2 regions of the Candidatus Pantoea rara genome follow, and region 2 is predicted to be linked to the other one. Evidence: predicted binding sites of a transcription regulator. Region 2 holds the regulator's gene; the other holds the start of a gene.

Region 1 (4,231 bases), 330 kb from region 2:
AACGCAGGTTCCATTCACGCCACGGTGCCACGACTTTCAGCTGCGGAGCCAGCGCGGTATAGGTGGTTTCGAAACGCACCTGGTCATTCCCTTTACCGGTTGCGCCATGGCACAGCGCATCCGCGCCCACTTTCAGCGCCAGCTCAACCTGCGCTTTAGCGATGATAGGACGCGCCATAGAGGTGCCCAGCAGATAGGTGCCTTCATACAGCGCACCGGTCTGCAGTACCGGATAAACATAGTCGCTGATGAACTCTTCACGCAGGTCAACCACGTGGCATTCAGAGGCGCCGGACTGCAGGGCTTTTTTCTCCACACCTTCCAGATCGCCGCGCTCCTGACCGATATCCGCTACGAAAGCGACCACTTCACAGCCGCCGTAGTTCTCTTTCAGCCATGGAATGATGGCCGAAGTATCAAGACCACCGGAGTAAGCCAGAACGATTTTTTTGATGTTTTGCGTTTGCATTTCGTAATCCTTGAATCAGAGTCGTTAAGCGAGAATCCGGGTGCCAATCGACACGCCGTTAAACAGGTCAGGCAGCCGCTCAGCGTGACGCCAGCTGGCAATATCCACCGGGCGACCAAGCGTACGTGCCGCATCGAGCGCAGCGTGCACTTTAACAATCATGCCATCGGTAATAATGCCCTGGGTAATCAGCTGTTCAGCTTTGTCGGCGGTCATCTCTTCGATGCGCTGACCTTTGCCGTCAAGAATACCACTGACGTCTGACAACAGAACCAGATCAGCACCCAGCGTCGAGGCCAGTGCGGTCGCCGCCTGGTCAGCGTTGACGTTCATCAGGTCGCCGCTGTCAGTAATGCCAATGGAGCTCACCACTGGCATGTAACCGGCCGCCAGCAGGGTGGTCAGCAAGGCCGGATTACCCGGCGTTGCGTGGCCTACATGGCCGAGTTCTTTATCAAACGGGGCGACATTGACAATGCCCGCATCACCCAGGCAGAGGCCGACTGCATTGATGCCCGATTTTTTTGCCCAGGCCAGCAACGTTTTGTTAGCAGTACCTGCCAGCGCACCGGTAATAATGTCGATCTGATCGGCAGGGGTAACGCGCAGGCCATTTTTCTTCATCACCGGCAGCGCCAGCTTTTTCATCAGTTCATCGACCAGACAGCCGCCGCCGTGGACAATGATCAGCGGACGCTGATGGGCGCTACGGTACTTCAGCAGCGCTTCAAACAGGCGGGCCAGCGCTTCTTCGCTGTCTAACAGCACACCGCCCAGCTTAATAATTAATGGATTGGTCATGGTTTATTGGTCCGTTAAATCAGTGACTGCGTTTCAGGGAAGCCGAACCGGATGTTCAGGCACTGTACCGCCTGCGATGCCGCACCTTTGAGCAGATTATCTTCGGCGGCTACGACAATCAGATGTTCGCCCTGTACTTCAAAACCGATATCACAGTAAGGCAGGCCGACAACGGCTTTCAGCGCCGGTACACCCTTTTCATAGAGCCGTACCAGTGGCTTGTTGTCATAGGCGCGATGGAAAACGGCGGCGATATCTTCGCGGCTGACATCCGCTTTCAGACGGCAGGTGATGGTTGCCAGAATACCGCGCGGGAAACTGCCCAGATGCGGCGTGAAGATCACGGGTGTTCCCAGGTGTGCGACGATTTCAGGGTGATGACGATGGTTGAACAGGCCGTAAGGCTGCAGGCTCACTTCGCAGAAACTGGTACCGACATTCGCTTTACGTCCGGCTCCGCTCACACCGCTGGTGGCGTTAATAACCGGCCACTGCGCATCATTTAACAGTCCGGCATCCACCAGGGGTTTCAGTGCCAGCTGCGCAGCGGTCGGGTAGCAACCCGGTACCGCGACCAGCTGCGCCTGCTGGATTTTCTCATGCTGGTATTCCGCGAGGCCGTAAACGGCTTTATCCAGCCAGCCGCTATGCTGATGGGTGAAGCCATAGAAGCGGGTATAAAAATCAGCGTCATTAACGCGGAACGCGCCCGACAGGTCGAACACCACACAACCAGCTTTGAGAAATTCCGGCGCCAGATCGTGGCTGACTTCGTGGGCCGTCGCCAGAAACACAACATCCACTTTGTCTGCCCACTCGGCCGCACTGCTCAGGGGCTGAAGCGGCAAATCCACCACACCTTTCAGCTGCGGATGGAGATCGGACAGGCGCTTGCCGGCATCAGGACTTTGCGCCGAAACCGCCAAAGCGGTTATGTTGATATGTGGATGACGATTCAGGAAGGTGACAAGCTCTGTGCCAGCATACCCACTGGCACCAACGATCAGCGTATTCAACATCAGGCTGTAACCCTTTTTACAGTCGCACGTTCCGGGTCGCGGCCTTGCCCCGTTACCCACCCTGTCATCTGCAGTGATTTATGGTTCCCTTGCAGAAGACGTTAATGTATTTTTATTCACTATTACTGCATGAATATGGATACATCCTAACCCAAGGAAAGCCAACAGTGAAGACAAAATTACCGCCTTTTATTGAACTCTACAGCCAGTTAATCGCCACACCGTCGATCAGCGCAACCGATGCCGCACTGGATCAGAGTAATGAAACTTTAATCAATTTGCTGGCCGGCTGGTTCCGGGACCTTGGCTTCAGTGTTGAAGTGCAGCCGGTCCCCGGCACCCGCAATAAATTTAACATGCTGGCGAGAACCGGCACCGGTGCAGGCGGCCTGCTGTTAGCCGGTCATACCGATACCGTTCCCTTTGATGATGGCCGCTGGACGCGCGATCCCTTTACCCTGACCGAGCACGACAACAAGCTTTATGGCCTGGGTACGGCAGACATGAAAGGCTTTTTCGCCTTTATTCTTGATACGCTGCGCGATGTGGATGTCAGCACGCTGAGCAAGCCGCTCTATATCCTCGCCACGGCCGATGAAGAGACCACCATGGCAGGTGCCAAATATTTCTCTGAATCGACGCAACTGCGCCCCGACTGCGCCATCATCGGTGAACCGACTTCGCTTAAACCGGTACGCGCGCACAAAGGCCATCTGTCGAACGTGATTCGTATTGAGGGGAAATCGGGCCATTCCAGCGATCCCGCGCGTGGCGTCAACGCCATTGAACTGATGCATGAGTCAATTACTCATCTTATGCAACTGCGCACGACGCTGCAGGAGCGTTATCACCATGACGGCTTTGCTATTCCCTATCCGACCATGAATTTCGGCCATATTCATGGCGGAGACGCCGCGAACCGTATCTGCGCCTGCTGTGAACTGCATATGGATATCCGTCCACTGCCGGGCCTGTCGCTGAGCGATCTGGATGGATTACTGAACGAAGCGCTGGCTCCGGTGAGTGCACGCTGGCCGGGCCGTGTCACGGTGGCTGAACTGCATCCTCCGATTCCGGGCTATGAGTGTCCGGCAAATCATGAGCTGGTGAGTGTGGTTGAAAAATTACTGGGGACGCCAACCGAGGTGGTGAACTACTGCACCGAGGCACCGTTTATTCAGCAACTCTGTCCGACGCTGGTCCTGGGTCCAGGTTCAATAAATCAGGCACATCAGCCAGACGAATTTATCGATACGGCATTTATTAAGCCGACACGGGCACTTATTAGTCAGGTTGTGCAGCATTTTTGTCGCTGATTGACAGCAAATGGGGCATTTCACTGTATTAACAGCAAAATGCCCCTTCATTCTGCGGGATTTAACAATAAGAATAACTTATCCCGCTTCTTTCCCGATAAATTCTACGAATTTCCGTTAGTTAGCCACATCTTCGGCGCACTTTAACGCATTTGACGAACGCAACATTACGTGGCTAGATAAAAGACGATGTTATGCCCACCGGGTGATTATCCAGAACGTTTCAGCATGCAGACAGGCGGCAACGGAGCCGGTTCCCTGTAGATTATGGGGAACACAATGTTGTTGTTTTTTCTGCTGCCTGAAAGGTCGGGTGTAGAGGTTTTTCAAGACGATAAGGGTGTCAGGGTCCAATGAACGAACAATATTCCGCAATGCGAAGTAATGTCAGTATGCTCGGCAAACTGCTCGGGGATACGATTAAGGATGCACTGGGTGAGAACATCCTCGACCAGGTGGAAACCATCCGTAAGCTCTCCAAGTCATCCCGTGCAGGAAATGACACTCATCGTAAAGAACTGCTCAATACGCTGCAGAATCTCTCCAACGAGGAGCTTCTGCCGGTTGCACGCGCTTTTAGCCAGTTTCTGAACCTCACCAATGTGGCTGAGCAGTATCAGACCATC
Region 2 (4,231 bases):
GAGACCCTGGGCAAGAAGCTGCCTGCCAGCAACGGTACGCCCGCAGCCCGCGCTTACAAATCTGGCGGCCTGTAATGCAAAACGCCCGGCAAAGCCGGGCGTTATTTCAAGTCTGAGCCATCAGTTACTGCTTAACGAACTCTTCACCCTGAGCGATATCTTTCTTCAGCGTATCCAGCATGCCTGACAGCGCCTGCTGTTCGAAAGCGCTGAGCGTTCCAATCGGCTTGCGCTCAGCAATCCCGTTTTTACCCAGCAGCAGCGGCTGTGAGAAGAAGCGGGCATGTTCACCCTCACCTTCCACGTAAGCACACTCCACCACATTGGCCTCACCCTTCAGCGCACGAACCAGTGATAAACCGAAACGGGCGGCTGCCTGGCCCATCGACAGCGTGGCCGAACCGCCACCCGCTTTGGCTTCCACTACTTCGGTGCCGGCATTCTGAATGCGTTTGGTCAAATCGGCGACTTCCTGCTCGCTGAAGCTGACGCCTTTTACCTGCGATAGCAGCGGCAGAATGGTCACGCCAGAGTGGCCGCCAATCACAGGAACTTCTACCTGATCAGGTTGCTTTCCTTTCAGCGCCGCTACGAACGTATTGGCGCGGATGATATCCAGCGTAGTCACGCCGAACAGACGGTTTTTGTCGTAGACACCGTGCTTTTTCAGCACTTCTGCTGCGATGGCAACGGTGGTATTGACTGGATTGGTAATGACACCAATCAACGCCTTAGGCGCCGTGGTAGCGACCTGTTCGATCAGGTTGCGCACGATGCCCGCATTAACGTTAAACAGATCAGCACGATCCATACCCGGTTTACGTGCAACGCCTGCGGAAATCAGTACCACATCGGCACCCTTTAAAGCGGGTGTTGCGTCTTCTCCACTGAACCCCTCAATAGCCACTGCAGTAGGAATATGGCTGAGGTCAACGGCAACGCCTGGCGTAACCGGTGCGATGTCATACAGTGAGAGTTCTGAACCTGCGGGAAGCTGGGTTTTGAGCAGAAGTGCGAGCGCCTGGCCTATGCCGCCAGCGGCACCGAGAACGGCAACTTTCATTCTTAACTCCTTATTAAGGTGGGGCAGAGATGGGCCGAAATTCTATCTGTGTCAGACCTTAATCAACTGCTCAGGCGATGATAAATATCCGCTGTTAATTCTACGTGTTTTCACACTTAATCGCCGGATTCAAAAGTTACTTATCATTGCGCCTGAATGACCGACAACTTTGCCGTCGTCAGACAGAGAACGGCTACCAGCGTTTTCTGTTGCTATTTCTGTTACTACACCACCAATAATATAACAACTTTGCAACCTTCGCCTTCCGGCGCTGTGACGGAGGTTTTGGTCTGAGCGGATTTATTTGCTATTATCGCCGCCCGCTGGCCGCCCAAACTCTGCTCACCAATCGACCGATTGCATAAAAATGCATTTAAATGCATAATCACCACTCTGCCGCAGGCGGCTGCGCGGTTATTCTCTCTATTTATTGGTAACCTATGCGAAACCCATCGAAACAAGACGATCTGATCAAGGCTTTCAAAGCTTTATTAAAAGAAGAAAAATTCAGTTCCCAGGGCGAAATTGTTCAGGCACTTCAGGATGAAGGCTTTGAAAATATTAATCAGTCCAAAGTCTCGCGGATGCTGACCAAGTTTGGCGCGGTGCGCACCCGTAATGCCAGAATGGAGATGGTTTATTGCCTGCCCGCCGAGTTGGGTGTGCCGACCACCACCAGCCCGTTAAAAAACCTGGTACTGGATATCGACTACAACGATGCACTGGTCGTGATTCATACCAGTCCAGGTGCAGCACAGCTGATTGCTCGTATGCTGGATTCGCTGGGTAAGTCACACGGAATACTTGGCACCATTGCTGGTGATGACACGATTTTTATCACGCGTGCGCGCGACTTCACGGTTAAGCAGCTTCACAGCGCGATCCTCAACCTGTTTGAACAGGAACTCTGATCGCTGACTGACGGCCTGCTTTCACGCGCCAGGTCGTCTGTGTGTTCTCGTCCCTCAGCTTTGCGTCACTCTGCATCGCTGATTAGTCATTAATAAGCCTGCTTTCATGCATCTGACCATTGGTGAGATCGGTTACTCTGCTTAACCTTCTGCGCTATTTTACACTGCTTTACATCACTGATCCGGCACCATTGCCCGGATCCAGATCAAACTCCAGTCCGATACACCCTCTACTTTCGCACTAAACGTTAAAGTGATCTATCTCACTGTTTTTTTGATTAAAAACAGACCAAAGGCTATTTTTTATACTGCTTTTATAACGTTAAGTTATTAAAAGTAGCCATAAGGATAAGGAATCACGAGAAAACATTATTAGCGGGGTATTAATTTCTATCGTTATTAGTTCTATACTTCTTTTCGTGATGCAAATCACACTAACTAAAAAGATAAAAATAGACGACGAGGAAATACCTATGAACATTAAAACTACCATCGCTGCTTTTAGCATTCTCTCTGCCCTATCATTTGGTGCTGTGGCAGCAGAATCTATCGATGCTTCTCAGGCACAGGATCTGCAGGCTGTCGGCACCATCAGTGTCAGCGGCGTATCTGGTTCACCCATGGATATAAAGCAGAAACTCAGCGATAAAGCCGATCAACAGGGCGCAAAAGCCTATCGCGTGATTGAGGCTTATAACAACGGCAATTATCACGCTACCGCCGCACTGTACAACTAAGATCTGGCCCATTAATGCCATCGGCTCTCTGTCTGACGCGCCTTTTTCGCTCCGGAGAGCTGAAGTAAACATTTCAGGAGATTTGACCATGAAAATGAAATTAGCGATTGCCGCACTGAGTCTGGCATCCCTGTTCTCAGCAGGCGCCAGTGCCGCAAGCCTGGTATCCAATGAACAGGCACAGAGTCTGCAGCCAATGAATCAGACTATCAGCATTGGTGGCCGTAACGGCGACCAGACGCATATCCGTCAGGTGCTGTCAGAGAAAGCTGATGCACAGGGCGCAAGCCATTATCGCATCATCGAAAACAACCAGGACAACACCTGGCATGTTACCGCTGAGCTTTATAAATAATTAACCGTCATCACGCCTGAATGGCGCATGACAAATATCGACGACCCGCCTTTACGAATAACCGCAGGTTGTTGAACGTATTGAGGAGATAACCATGAATATCAAAACAACCATCGCTACAGTCAGTCTGCTTTCCGTTATGGCGTTCGGCGCATCAGCCGCACAACTGGTAACCGGCGATCAGACTCAGAACCTGCAGCCTGCGGGCACCGTAAGCATCAGTGGAATCGCGGGAGCGCCAATGGATTACCGTGCTGAGCTTTCACAGAAAGCGGATGAACAGGGTGCCAGCGCCTATAAAGTGATCGAAGCACGCACCGGCGACAACTATCACATCACTGCACAGCTTTATAAATAATTCCTCGTCAGATTTATGACGAACCCTTTGGCCCCGCTCGTCGGGGCCTTTTTTCATCTGACGTTTTATCTGACATTAAAGTGCAGCCGACCCTCCAGTTCTTCTTCCGCTTCGTCAAATAACAGAATAAGCGCGCCGTAGCGCCGTCGTTGTCCCCTGCCCAGATTGACGAACTCAATCTCCAGCGGCATAGGTAATAGATCGCCCGTCACCACGTCCCATAATCCATCCAGATCACAGATGCGGCGCTCCTCCAGCGCAAATCGCTCGGCAAACTGGCGGAAGAAATGGGCCTGGTCGACAATTTCATTAAAATCAAAGCGCTCGATTTTCATGCTGACGGCTCCCATGCTCCGTCTACGGGCGACCTTCGCCGCCCGACTGTGTCCGCTAGCTCAAACCGCCTAAGTGCAGCGTTTTGACCTCCAGATACTCTTCCATCCCGAGTACCGAACCTTCGCGGCCCAGACCCGACTCTTTCACACCACCAAACGGTGCCAGCTCGGTTGAAACAGCACATTCGTTAATGCCGATCATGCCGCTTTCCAGCGCAGCCGAAACGCGGAACACCCGTTGCAGATTCTGGGTATAGAAGTAAGCGGCGAGGCCGAATGGTGTATCGTTGGCGCGGCGGATCACGTCATCTTCATCATCAAAGCGAAAGCAGGCGGCCACCGGTCCAAAGGTCTCTTCCTGGGCAAGCTGCATGCCTTCGTGCGCCTCGGTAATCACGGTCGGTTGCCAGAAATTGCCGCCCAGCGCATGTCGCTCGCCACCCGCCAGCAATTTTCCGCCTTTGGCTACCGC

Evidence for each region. Region 2 encodes ArgR, which controls arginine synthesis, uptake and breakdown. Its sites were predicted from a motif close to ANTGAATAAAAATACANT; they were not measured.
Region 1: argC (N-acetyl-gamma-glutamyl-phosphate reductase) is a predicted target of ArgR. The motif match lies at 2,393-2,410, and genes of this name have one in related genera.

Annotation. Positions count from the first base shown of each region.
Region 1 is NZ_CP194942.1:182,249-186,479, reverse strand. Features, by position in the region: gene ACR8BF_RS00865 (argininosuccinate synthase) at 1-469, opposite strand, end outside; gene argB (acetylglutamate kinase) at 494-1,270, opposite strand; gene argC (N-acetyl-gamma-glutamyl-phosphate reductase) at 1,285-2,289, opposite strand; gene argE (acetylornithine deacetylase) at 2,457-3,605, shown strand; gene ppc (phosphoenolpyruvate carboxylase) at 3,959-4,231, shown strand, end outside.
Region 2 is NZ_CP194942.1:508,272-512,502, reverse strand. Features, by position in the region: gene mscM (miniconductance mechanosensitive channel MscM) at 1-75, shown strand, start outside; gene mdh (malate dehydrogenase) at 125-1,063, opposite strand; gene argR (transcriptional regulator ArgR) at 1,504-1,974, shown strand; gene yhcN (peroxide/acid stress response protein YhcN) at 2,448-2,711, shown strand; gene ACR8BF_RS02470 (YdgH/BhsA/McbA-like domain containing protein) at 2,800-3,066, shown strand; gene yhcN (peroxide/acid stress response protein YhcN) at 3,161-3,424, shown strand; gene ACR8BF_RS02460 (barstar family protein) at 3,490-3,759, opposite strand; gene ACR8BF_RS02455 (NAD-dependent succinate-semialdehyde dehydrogenase) at 3,815-4,231, opposite strand, start outside.